One region of the Streptomyces mabaensis genome, then DNA from elsewhere that is predicted to be linked to it. Evidence: riboswitches for the same ligand, from Rfam matches in the RefSeq annotation. Region 1 holds a riboswitch; the other holds the start of a gene.

Region 1 (6,788 bases):
TCGCAACCTCCGTTGTAGTCACGGTCTTTTCGGGGCCGTGGTTCTTGGCTGTCGCTCCTGACTGGTCGGCAGGGGCTGGGTGTCCGCAGGGACGTGTGGGGCGTGGGGGGTCAGCGGGATCCCTTGGGGTCCAGCGCGTCCCGTACGCCGTCACCGAAGAGGTTGAAGGCGAGGACGGTGACGAAGATCGCCAGACCGGGGATGATCATGAAGACGGGGTCGTCCTCATAGGTGCGCACGGCTGTCTGGAGCATCTCGCCCCACGACGGAGTGGGCGGCTTGACGCCGACGCCGAGGAAGCTCAGGGCTGCTTCGGTCAGGATGTTGGTGGGGATCATCAGCGTCGCGTAGACGGTGATCGGGGCCACCAGGTTCGGCAGCAGCTCACGGAAGAGGATGTACGCCCGTCCCGCACCCAGGCTGCGCGCAGCCTCGACGTACTCTCGCTCACGCAGCGAGAGCGTCTGGCCGCGGACGATACGGCCGATGTACGGCCAGCCGAAGAAGCCGATCACGAGCACGAGCACCGCGATCCGCAGGCCCGAGCCGGAGAAGCCGAAGAGCGCGTTCGGGGTGACCGAGATCAGCGCGATGATGAAGAGCAGCTGCGGGAAGGCGAGCAGCAGGTCCATCACCCGGCTGACCGCCGCGTCGACCCAGCCGCCGAAGTAGCCGGCGACGACGCCGAAGATGGTGCCGAGCGAGACCGCGACGAACGCGGAGAGGAAGGCGACCAGCAGGGAGATCCGGGCGCCGTAGACGATCCGGCTGAACACGTCGCGGCCGTTGACCGGCTCAACTCCCAGCAGGAATTCGGAGCTGATGCCGCCCCAGGAGCCGATCGGGGTGCCGAGGAGCGGGTCGATCTGGTCCTCGTGCAGCTCCTCCGGCGGATGACCGAACAGGCTCACGATCAGCGGGGCGAAGATCGCGACCAGAACCAGCAGAAGCACCACGACGCCGCCGGCCAGAGCGATCTTGTCGCGCTTCAGCCGGATCCAGGCGATCTTCCACGGGGACCGTCCCTCGATCGCCTTCTGGGGAACATCGGCGGCGACGTCGACAGCTGCGGTCTCGGCCGCGCTCGTGTCGTGCAGTGGTGCCGTCATCGGTGTGGGGACCCCTCTCGGCCGACGGTGGCCGGCCCATGCCCGCCGCTGTAGCGGCTTCGTTCCATCAATGGTGCAAATGGTGCGCGTGGTGCGTAAATTGCTCGATGGAGCAGCTGGTACGCAGGACCGTCGGGTCCTTGTTGCGGGAGTCTTCAACGCTGCCGCGATCACCCGCCAGACCTGGCGGGGAATGGATGCGCAACCGTGATGTGGCCAGGAGGCTTCCGTTATGCGGACGCGGTGATCGGCTCAGCGGAGCAAGACGGCCCGTATCGCCCGGATCGGACACGTAAGTCAACGTGTGCTGGATACACGGGAATTGCCCGGAAGGTGACAGAAGCCGGGCCGAGGGGGCGGGGTACGGGGCCGGGGGAAGGGCCGGGGAGGGCCGGAAGGGGCCGCCGCCCTCGGGGTCAGTACGTGCCCTGGTACCCCGAGGCCGCCGGGGGCGCCGCGGCGGGCTGGTGGGCCTCGCGGTCGTAGAACGGCCGGGCGTTCGCCCGCAGCCACATCACGACCGGGTCGTACTCGTCGGACATCGCGACCGTGGAGACAGGCAGCCCCTCCGGGACGGCGCCGAGGGACTGCCGCATCATCGTGCGGGCCGCCTCCACCGACGGCGCGGTCGTGTCGTAGAGATCGAGGCCGATGGCCAGGTACGGAGTACCGACCGCCGGCTGGACCCAGGCGCGGCGCAATGCGCGGACCGGGCCCGTGCGATGGGCGTTCTGCGTGAGCTGGGCGTAGAACTGCGGGATCTCGATGGCGGGTTCGGAGAGCCGCAGCGGTCCGGCGGGCATCCGCTCCAGGCCGGTGGCGATCCGGCGCAGGTCGGCCCACGGGATGCCCACGCCGCCGCCGGGGGCGTGCGGGTTGAGCCAGATCCCCCAGCCGTCGGGGTAGAGGGCGCAGGCGATGTCACGGCCGGTGGTCACCTCGCAGGCACGGTTCCAGCCGCTGGCGGCGAGCTCCTGGGTAGAGGTGACGCAGGGCGCGTAACCGTGTCCGTCGACGTCCATGTTCCCGTACTGCGCGTCGGGTGAGCCGGCCTGGCCCTGCCAGAGCAGCATCCAGACCTGGCCGTCCGCGAGGGCGTGCAGCAGCGCCTCGTAGGCGTCGTAGCGCCCCGGCGTCACCTGGCGGAGCATGTGCTCGACCTGCCCGGCCGCCGCCGTGCCTGACGCACTCACCTGGGACCCGCCCCTCTTCCGTCCACCGTGCCGGCCCGCGGTCACGGGGCCGACGGCCGCCTGCGGTGCACACGCGTGCGGCCAGGTCATCAAACCAGCTTAAGCGGCAGTCCTGACACCGCCTTGACGCATGACTTCGCGCACGCGGGCACGGCTGCGGCCGCGGTCGGCTAGGGCTCGCGCCGGTAGAACGGCTGCACCCGCTCCAGCAGCCATTCGCTCACCGGGTCCTGAGCCACATCGAGCAGCACCAGGTTGACCGGCCAGGGGACCTGGGCCCGGCCCAATGCCCGGCCCAGGGCGTCCATCGGCGCGTTGCGCTCGGCAGGCTCCCAGGCGAGCAACTCGACGCCGACGAACAGCACCGGGGCGTCGCCCTCGATGCTGGCCAGGCAGCGCCGGGCGGAACGCACCACGCCGGACGCCGCGAACTCCTCCGACGCCGTCGCCAGGAAGTCGACCGGGTCGTCCTGCCAGTCCGGCTCGAAGAGCCGCACCCGGCCGCCGCTCGCGGGGCCGTCCAGCGGCGTGCGGCCGACCCGGCACAGCTCGGCGACGGCCTCGGGCGGCAGTGGGACGCCCACCGTGCCGTCCGGGTTCACCGCGATGCCCAGCTGCGGCGGCAGGCCGCGGGCGAACTCCCGGGCGGGCGCGACGGTGAACGGCATGTGCGAACCCGCGCAGTGCAGGAACTGCTGCTCGGAGCTGAAGACTGGCACGTACGCGGCGCCGTGGATGTCCATGGTGGGCAGGTCGAGATTCGGGCTGTCGGGACCGCCCCCGTTGGGCAGCGGCACCCAGACATGGCTGCGCCCGAGCACCTCGATCAGCCGGCCTCCGGCGGCGGGGTTCCCGACCGAGGCGGCCAGCACCTCTTCGAGCTCGTTGACCGGCCAGCCGCCGTACGGAGCGCCCTGCGCCGGAATGTCCATGTTCACCGTGATCCCTTCCCGCCACGCTGCCGCGCCACCTGCGGGAACCCTAAACCGTCACTCGGCGCGGCCGTCGGCCGGTGTGAAGGTGATCCGGTGCAGGGCGCCCGCCGCGCTCCGGTCCAGCAGGACGGCCGAGGCGCAGCCGGCCGGCAGCCGGCCGTTCTCCGCGTCGCCCACCAGCCGGCCGACCGCCCGCCGGTGCCGGGAGAAGGCGTACCCGGAGACGCCGCGGCCCCGCTCGGCCTGGCCCTCCAGGGCGGTCTCGGGGGTGACGTCGAGCAGCACCAGATGGAGCGCGCTCCCCCGGCGCCGGGCCTCGCGGGCCAGCAGCCGCCGCACCCACGCCTGCGTCCCGCAGTCATGCACGACGACGCTCTCGCCCGAGCGGAGTGCCCGCCACAGCCCGGCGTAGTGCGCGACGCGCACCAGGATGCGGTAGACCGCGTACGGCAGGAAGCCGGGCATCCGGGCCTCCCAGCGCTCCCGGACGTCCTGGGAGTCGATGCTGCGCGTCGCCGCGGTGCGCTTGATCAGCGTGCTCTTGCCGCTGCCCGGCAGGCCCGAGACGACCACCACGTCTCCCGCGGCGAAGTCGAGGCCGCGCGGGCCGCGGCCGGGCCGGTCCCGCAGGTCGCGGACCAGGGGCTCGGGCCGCCCGAGGGCCTCCCCGGGCACGGGCACGCCTGGTTGCGCGGTGACCGCGCCCTGCGCGACCCCCGCGGTCGTCGCATACGCCCCAGGCCTCGTCAAATTGATCGTCCTCCCCCGGTTCGGGTTCACACCTACCCTGTCACCGAGTGTAAAGAAGCGGTAATGAGGCACAAGCGTTTTGCCGTTCGCGCCGGGTTCGGGGCCGGGCCCCCGTTCTGCTCCGATGCGTGCAATGATGTCCGCGCCAACTGCATAAAGGCCGCTTGAACCTGCGCGGGAGAGTCCCGGCCACCTGTGTGTGCCGGGCGCCGAAGGAGCAAGTCCCTCCCTTGAATCTCTCAGGCCCCGTACCGCGCGGGCGAGGCACATCTGAAAAGCGGGCCGCTGCCAGGTGGCTCCACCCAAGGTGCAAGTCACGACTGCGTACAGCCGACTGTACGTACAGGTCGTGGTGAACCTCTCAGGTTCCGATGACAGATGGGGAGGAAAGTCCTCATCGGCCATGCCCTGGGAGCCACCCCCATGACGAACACCCCCCGTTTGACCGCCCTCGATGCCGTGCATCGCGCGCTGGGCGCGACCATGACCGACTTCGCGGGCTGGGACATGCCGCTGCGGTACGGCAGCGAACGCGACGAGCACAACGCGGTCCGCACCAAGGCCGGTCTCTTCGACCTCTCCCACATGGGTGAGATCACGGTCACCGGCCCCGAAGCCGCGAACTGCCTGGACTACGCCCTGGTGGGCAACATCGGCAGTGTCGCCGTGGGCCGCGCCCGCTACACGATGATCTGCCAGGAGGACGGCGGCATCCTCGACGACCTGATCGTCTACCGCCTCGGCGAGACCGAGTACATGGTCGTCGCCAACGCCTCCAACGCCCAGACCGTGCTGGACGCGATCACCGCCCGCGCCGAGGACTTCGACGCCGAGGTCCGCGACGACCGTGACGCGTACGCGCTCATCGCCATCCAGGGCCCCGAGTCCCCCGGCATCCTGAAGTCGCTGACCGACGCCGACCTGGACGGGCTGAAGTACTACGCCGGCCTGCCCGGCACGGTCGCCGGTGTCCCCGCGCTGATCGCCCGTACGGGCTACACCGGCGAAGACGGTTTCGAGCTGTTCGTCGACCCGCAGCACGCCGAGAAGCTGTGGCAGGCCCTGACCGAGGCGGGCACCCCCGTCGGCCTCGTCCCGGCCGGACTGTCCTGCCGCGACACGCTCCGCCTGGAGGCGGGCATGCCGCTGTACGGGCACGAGCTGACCACCGCGCTGACGCCGTTCGACGCGGGCCTCGGCCGGGTCGTCAAGTTCGAGAAGACCTCCAACGACGGCAAGTTCGTGGGCCGGGCGGCCCTGGAAGCCGCCGCCGAGCGCGCCGCGACCAAGCCCCCGCGCAAGCTGGTCGGCCTGATCGCCGAAGGCCGCCGGGTGCCCCGTGCCGGCTTCGCCGTTGTCGCCGACGGCAAGGTCGTCGGCGAGGTCACCTCGGGCGCGCCCTCCCCGACGCTCGGCAAGCCGCTCGCCATGGCGTACGTGGACGCCGCACACGCCGAGCCCGGCACCTCCGGCGTGGGCGTCGACATTCGCGGTACCCATGAGCCGTACGAGGTCGTGGCGCTCCCCTTCTACAAGCGCCAGAAGTGACCTCGCACACGCGCGTCTCACTCTTCAAGACATCAGTCCAACATCACTCCCCCGCATCCAGGAGAATCAGGCCATGAGCAACCCCCAGCAGCTTCGTTACAGCAAGGAGCACGAGTGGCTGTCGGCCGTCGAGGACGGCGTGTCGACGGTCGGCATCACGGAGTTCGCCGCGAACGCGCTCGGCGACGTCGTCTTCGCCCAGCTGCCTGAGGTGGGCGACACCGTTGCCGCCGGCGAGACCTGCGGCGAGCTGGAGTCGACCAAGTCCGTCAGCGACCTGTACTCCCCCGTCTCCGGTGAGGTCACCGAGATCAACCAGAACGTCGTTGACGACCCGTCGCTCGTGAACACCGCCCCGTACGAGGAGGGATGGCTGTTCAAGGTGCGCGTCTCCGACGCGCCGGACGATCTGCTCTCCGCCGACGAGTACGCCGCCCTCTCCGGCAACTGAGACCCCCAGGGACCGTGATGTCTTCGAAGTCGCTTCTGAACACCTCCCTCCATGAGCTGGACCCGGACGTCGCCGCCGCTGTCGACGCCGAGCTCCACCGTCAGCAGTCCACCCTCGAAATGATCGCTTCGGAGAACTTCGCTCCGGTCGCGGTCATGGAGGCCCAGGGCTCCGTTCTGACGAACAAGTACGCCGAGGGCTACCCCGGCCGCCGCTACTACGGCGGCTGCGAGCACGTCGACGTGGTCGAGCAGATCGCGATCGACCGCATCAAGGCACTGTTCGGCGCCGAGCACGCCAATGTCCAGCCCCACTCCGGCGCCCAGGCCAACGCGGCCGCGATGTTCGCGCTGCTGAAGCCGGGCGACACGATCATGGGTCTGAACCTGGCCCACGGCGGGCACCTGACCCACGGCATGAAGATCAACTTCTCCGGCAAGCTCTACAACGTGGTCGCCTACCACGTCGAGGAGACCACCGGACAGGTCGACATGGCCGAGGTCGAACGGCTGGCCAAGGAATCCCGGCCGAAGCTGATCGTCGCCGGCTGGTCCGCCTACCCGCGCCGGCTGGACTTCGCCGCCTTCCGCCGGATCGCCGACGAGGTCGGCGCCTACCTGATGGTGGACATGGCCCACTTCGCCGGCCTGGTGGCCGCGGGCCTGCACCCCAACCCGGTACCGCACGCCCACGTGGTCACCACCACCACCCACAAGACCCTCGGCGGCCCACGCGGCGGCGTGATCCTCTCCACCCAGGAACTGGCCAAGAAGATCAACTCCGCGGTCTTCCCCGGCCAGCA
Region 2 (6,788 bases), on a different contig from region 1:
GTGACTGCCTACCGTCGAGTGGGCAGGTCAAGGACGGAGGGTCGGCGTGAGTAGCAGCGGCGGCGGTACGGCGGGGGGTGCCTCCGGACGGAGTCCGGGGGGAAGCGGGCCGTTTCCGCTTCACAGCAGTGCGGCCGGCCCCACAGCCCGTCAGCAGGGCCCGGGGGGCCCCAACGGAGCAGCGACCGAACAGGTCGGCTACCGGGGGCCGACGGCGTGTGCGGCGGCGGGGATCACGTACAGGCAGCTCGACTACTGGGCGCGCACCGGACTGGTCGAGCCGAGTGTGCGGCCCGCTCATGGTTCGGGGACCCAGCGGCTGTACAGCTTCCGGGACGTCGTAGTCCTCAAGATCGTGAAGCGTTTCCTGGACACGGGGGTGGCTCTCCAGAACATCCGCACCGCGGTGCAGCATCTGCGTGCCCGCGGGTTCTCCGATCTGGAGCGGATGACGCTGATGAGCGACGGGGCCACGGTGTACGAGTGCACCTCGCCCGACGAGGTCGTCGACCTCCTCCAGGGCGGCCAGGGCGTCTTCGGGATCGCCGTGGGTGTGGTGTGGCGCGATGTCGAGAGCGCGTTGTCCCAGCTGCACGGCGAGCGCATCGACACCGGCGAGACGCTGGTCGGGCACCATCCGGCCGACGAGCTGGCCAGACGCCGCAACAGGGCGGTCTGAGGGGTCCGGGGCCGGTACGCGCGTGCGGGGCGTTGTTCACGTGCGGGGCGTTGTCAGTGGTGTAGGGCAGCATCGGTGATGTGAGAGCCGCGCCCACGATTCTGCATCTCGACATGGATGCCTTCTACGCCGCCGTGGAGCAGGCCGCGAAGCCCAGCCTGCGCGGCAAGCCGGTGGTGGTCGGCGGGCTGGGGCCGCGCGGGGTCGTCGCCACCGCGTCGTACGAGGCCAGGCGCTTCGGCGTGCACTCCGCGATGCCGATGGCGCAGGCCCGGCGGCTGGCCCCCAACGCGGCGTATCTGGTGCCCCGCTTCTCGCTGTACCGCGCGGTCAGCGACCAGGTGATGGAGCTGCTGGGCCGGCTGTCGCCGCTGGTCGAGCCGCTGAGCCTCGACGAGGCGTTCGTCGATCTGGAGGCGGGCGGGTCGGCCGACGACTCGGCGTCCGCGCGGGCGACCGGTGAGCGGCTGCGCCGGGACATCCTGGCGGGTACCGGGCTGACGGGTTCGGTGGGGCTCGCGGGGTCCAAGATGCTGGCCAAGATCGCCTCGGAGCAGGCCAAACCGGACGGTCTGGTGCTTGTCGAGCCGGGAACGGAGCGCGAGCTGCTGGCCCCCATGCCGGTCCGGACGCTGCCGGGAGTGGGGCCGGCCACCGGCGAGCATCTGCGGCGAGCCGGGATGACCACGATCGCGGAGCTGGCGGAGGCCGGGGAGGACGAGCTGGTCAGGCTGTTGGGGCGGGCACACGGGGGATCGCTGTACCGGATGGCGCAGGGGCTGGACGACCGGCCGGTGGTCGCCGAGCGGGATGCGAAATCGGTGTCCGTCGAGGACACGTTCGACGTCGACCTGCACGACAGGGGCCGGGTGCAGGCGGAAGTGCAGCGGCTCGCCGACCGGTGTACGCAGCGCCTGCGGGAGGCGGGGCGGTCCGGCCGCACGGTCGTGCTGAAGGTGCGCCGGTACGACTTCTCGACGCTGACCCGCTCGGAGACGCTGCGGGGACCGACGGACGACCGGACGGTGGTGCGCGAGGCCGCGGCGCGGCTGCTGGAGGCGGTGGACACCACGGGTGGGGTCCGGCTGCTGGGCGTGGGCGTCACGGGTCTGGCGGACTTCACGCAGGAGGATCTCTTCGCGCAGGCGGCGGGAGCGAATGCGGAGGCACCCCCCGAGCCGGCCGCGGCCCCGGCGGGGCCCCCGGCCGGCCCCGGTACGGAGGCCCCGGCGGCGCGTCCCGCGGGTGGGTCGCCCGCGGGTCCTGTCGGCGCCCATGCAGGCGACCCGGTCGTGGGCAGGGCCGGGCGCACCACTGGGCTTGCGGCCGAGCACCGGAGTGCGGACGAAGCGGGGCGCCATGCCGGCGTCGCGCAGGCTGCTGGGGAGTCGTTGGCGGAGCGGAGGTGGCCGGCCGGGCACGACGTCCGGCACGCCGTGTACGGGGCGGGATGGGTGCAGGGAAGTGGGGTGGGGCGGGTGACCGTACGGTTCGAGGAGCCCGGCTCGGAGCCGGGCCGGGTGCGGACGTTCAGAGTCGACGATCCCGAGCTGGAGCTGTCCGAGCCGTTGCCGCTCGTCGGCCGGGTCGCGGATCAGGCGTCGTCGGTGCCGGCGATCCGGCCGAAGTCCCGGTCCGGAGGAGTGGAGGCGGGGGAGGGCGGCGGACCCGCCAGCCCACCGGGGAAGGACACGTCGAGCCCGTAGTGGTGGTAGAGCTGAAGCTCCTGCTCCGGGGAGAGATGGCGGCCCACACCGAAGTCGGGCGCGTCCTTGATGAGCGCCCGTTCGAACGGAACCCGCAGGCCGCCTTCGACGACCTCGCTGGGCTCCAGCGGGACGAACGCGTCACGGCTGAACAGTCCGGTCCGTACGGCCGCCCACTCCGGCATTCCCGTGGCATCGTCGAGGTAGACCTCGTCAATGGTGCCGATCTTGGTGCCATTGCGGTCGAACGCCTTGCGGCCGATCAGGCTGCGCGGATCGATGTCGGTCTGCACGGTCCCTCCAATTGGTCGCAACTGCTCCGTAAAGACTACAAAAGTGCACATTTGGGGTGGCGGCCACTCGGGGGACCTTTACAGACGGCGCTGGTAGGCTGGCTGTCGGCTGCTGACCCCATGCGGGAGAGTCCTCCGAATGCAGTAGACGGAGGCGCCGAAGGAGCAAATCCTCCCCGGAATCTCTCAGGCACACGTACCGCACGGACGAGGTCACTCTGGAAAGCAGGGCGGGCGTCGGGCGGTACGTTCCGGATCCCCTCCTCACCGACGGTGAAAGCCGGCGCGCCTTGGGCGGGCCGGTGAAACTCTCAGGTTGAGATGACAGAGGGGGAGGCCGTCCGGGCACCCGCGCCGCGGTGCCCCTCGCAGGTCGTCAGACCAGGAGGCCTCCCGATGACCGCCAACCGCATTCCGCTCTCCCAGCTGGAACACGGCATTCCGTTCGAGCGCCGCCACATCGGCCCCGATGCCGAGGCCCAGGCCAAGATGCTCGCGCAGGTCGGCTACGGCTCGCTCGACGAGCTCACGGCCGCTGCGGTACCCGAGGTGATCAAGAGCGCAGAATCGCTTCGCCTTCCCGGCGCCCGCTCCGAGGCCGAGGTGCTCGCCGAGCTGCGTTCCCTCGCGGAGCGCAACCAGGTGCTCGCCCCGATGATCGGGCTCGGCTACTACGGCACCTTCACCCCGCCGGTGATCCTCCGCAACGTCATGGAGAACCCGGCCTGGTACACCGCGTACACCCCCTACCAGCCGGAGATCTCGCAGGGCCGCCTGGAGGCGCTGCTGAACTTCCAGACCATGGTCGCCGAGCTCACCGGGCTGCCCACCTCCGGCGCCTCGCTGCTCGACGAGGGCACCGCGGCCGCCGAGGCCATGTCGCTCTCCCGCCGCATGGGCAAGGTCAAGAACGGCGTCTTCCTCGTCGACGCGGACACGCTGCCGCAGACCATCGCCGTGATCGAGACCCGCGCCGAGCCGACCGGTGTCGAGGTCGTCGTCGCCGACCTCTCCCAGGGCATCCCGGCCGAGGCCGCCGAGCGCGGCGTCTTCGGTGTGCTGCTCCAGTACCCGGGCGCCTCCGGCCAGGTGCGCGATCTCCAGCCGGTGATCGAGCGGGCCCACGAGCTCGGCGCGGTCGTCACGGTCGCCGCCGACCTGCTCGCCCTGACCCTGCTGACCTCCCCCGGCGCGCTCGGCGCCGACATCGCGGTCGGCACCACCCAGCGCTTCGGCGTGCCGATGGGCTTCGGCGGACCGCACGCCGGCTTCATGGCCGTACGTGAGAAGTTCGCGCGCAGCCTGCCCGGCCGCCTGGTCGGCGTCTCCGTGGATGCCGACGGCAACAAGGCGTACCGCCTGGCCCTGCAGACCCGCGAGCAGCACATCCGCCGCGAGAAGGCCACCAGCAACATCTGTACCGCGCAGGTGCTGCTCGCCGTCATGGCCGGCATGTACGCCGTCTACCACGGCCCCGAGGGGCTGAAGGGCATCGCGCGGCGCACCCACCGGTACGCCGCGCTGCTCGCCGGGGGACTGCGGGCCGGCGGCGCCGAGGTCGTGCACGGTGCGTACTTCGACACGCTCACCGTACGGGTGCCCGGCCGGGCCGCCGCGGTCGTGGCCGCCGCCCGTGAGGGCGGGGTCAACCTGCGGCTGGTCGACGCCGACCACGTCTCCGTCGCGTGCGACGAGACCACCGGCCGCACCGAGATCGCGGCCGTCTGGGCCGCCTTCGGGGTCGAGGCCGACATCGAGGCCCTCGACGCGGAAGGCACCGACGCGCTGCCCGAGAGCCTGCTGCGCACCGACGACTACCTGACCCACCCGGTCTTCCACCAGCACCGCTCCGAGACCGCGATGCTGCGCTACCTGCGCAAGCTCGCCGACCGCGACTACGCGCTGGACCGCGGCATGATCCCGCTGGGCTCCTGCACCATGAAGCTCAACGCGACCACCGAGATGGAGCCGGTGACCTGGCCGGAGTTCGCGGCGCTGCACCCGTTCGCGCCGGTCGAGCAGGCTGCCGGCTACCTCACCCTCATCCGTGAGCTGGAGGAGCGGCTCGCGGAGGTCACCGGGTACGACAAGGTGTCGATCCAGCCCAACGCCGGTTCGCAGGGCGAGCTCGCGGGCCTGCTGGCCGTCCGCGCGTACCACCGCGCCAACGGCGACACCCAGCGCACCATCTGCCTGATCCCGTCCTCCGCGCACGGCACCAACGCCGCCAGTGCCGTGATGGCCGGGATGAAGGTCGTCGTGGTCAAGACCGCCGACGACGGCGAGGTGGACGCCGAGGACCTGCGCGCCAAGATCGAGCAGTACCGCGACGAGCTCTCCGTGCTCATGATCACCTACCCGTCCACGCACGGAGTGTTCGAGGAGCACGTCGCCGACATCTGCGCCGCCGTGCACGACGCCGGCGGCCAGGTGTACGTCGACGGCGCCAACCTCAACGCGCTGGTGGGCGTGGCGCAGCCGGGCAAGTTCGGCGGCGACGTCTCGCACCTCAACCTGCACAAGACCTTCTGCATCCCGCACGGCGGCGGCGGTCCGGGCGTCGGCCCGGTCGGTGTCCGGGCGCACCTAGCCCCGTACCTGCCGAACCACCCGCTGCAGCCGACCGCGGGACCGGAGACGGGCGTCGGCCCGATCTCGGCCGCCCCGTGGGGCTCGGCGGGCATCCTGCCGATCTCGTGGGCGTACGTCCGCCTGATGGGCGGCGAGGGTCTCAAGCGCGCCACCCAGGTCGCGGTGCTCGGCGCCAACTACATCGCCAAGCGGCTGGAGCCGCACTACCCGGTGCTGTACACCGGCCCGAACGGGCTGGTCGCCCACGAGTGCATCGTGGACCTGCGGCCGCTGTCGAAGGTCACCGGTGTCAGCGTCGACGACATCGCCAAGCGGCTGATCGACTACGGCTTCCACGCGCCCACCATGTCGTTCCCGGTGGCCGGCACGCTGATGATCGAGCCGACCGAGAGCGAGGACCTCGGTGAGCTCGACCGCTTCTGCGACGCCATGATCGCGATTCGCGGTGAGATCGAGCGGGTCGCCTCGGGCGAGTGGCCGGCCGACGACAACCCGCTGCGCCAGGCGCCGCACACGGCTGCCGCGCTGGGCGGCGAGTGGGAGCACGCCTACACCCGCGAGGAGGCGGTCTTCCCGGCCGGCGTCTCGGCGGCGGACAAGTACTGGCCGCCGGTGCGCCGGATCGACGGTGCCTTCGGCGACCGCAACCTCGTCTGCTCCTGCCCCCCGATGGACGAGTACGACAACTGACGGGTCCGCCCGCAGGTCCACAGGGCCCGCGGGCATGCGTCAGGGCCGGTTCGGAGAGGTCTCCGGGCCGGCCCTTCGTCGTACTGTTCGTGTTCTCCGTCCGCTCGCCCCGCCGGGCTACGCGGCCGTCATCACCTGAAGCGGCCGGTGCGGGGCGATGATCTGCCCGTCCGGCAGCAGCTCACCGGTGTCCTCGAACAGGAGGACTCCGTTGCACAGCAGGCTCCAGCCCTGTTCCGGGTGGTGTGCGACGACGTGCGCAGCCTCCCGGTCGGCGGAGTCGGCTGACGGGCACGGTGGCTGGTGCTGGCACATGGATGCGTTCTTTCGCTGCGTTGTGGTGAGTGTCCTGCGGCTCGATGCTGTGTTCATGGCCGCCCCCCGTCATCAGTCGGTCGGTCCGGTCCCCAGTGTTGCCCCACGGGCGTCAATCCGCAGGGATTTCGCGACAGCTCTTCCTTACTGATTAATGACGCGTCACCCGTGCGGGCGGTTCAGCTCAACTGCCTGGTCTCTTCGGATGGTTCGGAGCGCCGGACCGGACTAGTCCGGATGGGCCCGGACAGCGAGGCGCCCCGCGACGCGTCCGGCGTCGCGGGGCGCCTCGCCACCGTGTCAGGCGGGGGAGCCGAGCAGCGGCACCGCGGAGAGGCGATGGGTCAGTACGGGCAACAGATCGGCCACGCGGTGCGGCCGGTGGGCGGCGATGCCGGGCGGGGCAGGGGCGAGGGGCACCAGCAGATCCGCGGGCTCGGGACCGCCCGTGGAGCCGTCCGCGCCCACGGTGCCGTGCAGCCACAGCGTGAGCATGTACAGCTCCGGCACCGA

The links. Region 1 has a riboswitch for glycine ahead of gcvT (glycine cleavage system aminomethyltransferase GcvT). Riboswitches for the same ligand answer to the same signal wherever they lie in the genome.
Region 2: another riboswitch for glycine. It lies ahead of gcvP (aminomethyl-transferring glycine dehydrogenase); the one in region 1 lies ahead of gcvT (glycine cleavage system aminomethyltransferase GcvT).

The regions. Positions count from the first base shown of each region.
Region 1 is NZ_JBSOPZ010000022.1:30,928-37,715, forward strand. It holds gene ACWV17_RS20470 (ABC transporter permease) at 111-1,109, opposite strand; gene ACWV17_RS20475 (enhanced serine sensitivity protein SseB C-terminal domain-containing protein) at 1,526-2,302, opposite strand; gene ACWV17_RS20480 (enhanced serine sensitivity protein SseB) at 2,473-3,234, opposite strand; gene ACWV17_RS20485 (AAA family ATPase) at 3,292-3,993, opposite strand; glycine riboswitch at 4,153-4,251, shown strand; glycine riboswitch at 4,252-4,375, shown strand; gene gcvT (glycine cleavage system aminomethyltransferase GcvT) at 4,411-5,535, shown strand; gene gcvH (glycine cleavage system protein GcvH) at 5,609-5,986, shown strand; gene glyA (serine hydroxymethyltransferase) at 6,004-6,788, shown strand, end outside.
Region 2 is NZ_JBSOPZ010000010.1:7,997-14,784, forward strand. It holds gene ACWV17_RS10800 (MerR family transcriptional regulator) at 47-679, shown strand; gene ACWV17_RS10805 (DNA polymerase IV) at 760-2,385, shown strand; gene ACWV17_RS10810 (PRC-barrel domain-containing protein) at 2,274-2,678, opposite strand; glycine riboswitch at 2,792-2,890, shown strand; gene gcvP (aminomethyl-transferring glycine dehydrogenase) at 3,075-5,960, shown strand; gene ACWV17_RS10820 (DUF5999 family protein) at 6,078-6,275, opposite strand; gene ACWV17_RS10825 (hypothetical protein) at 6,576-6,788, opposite strand, start outside.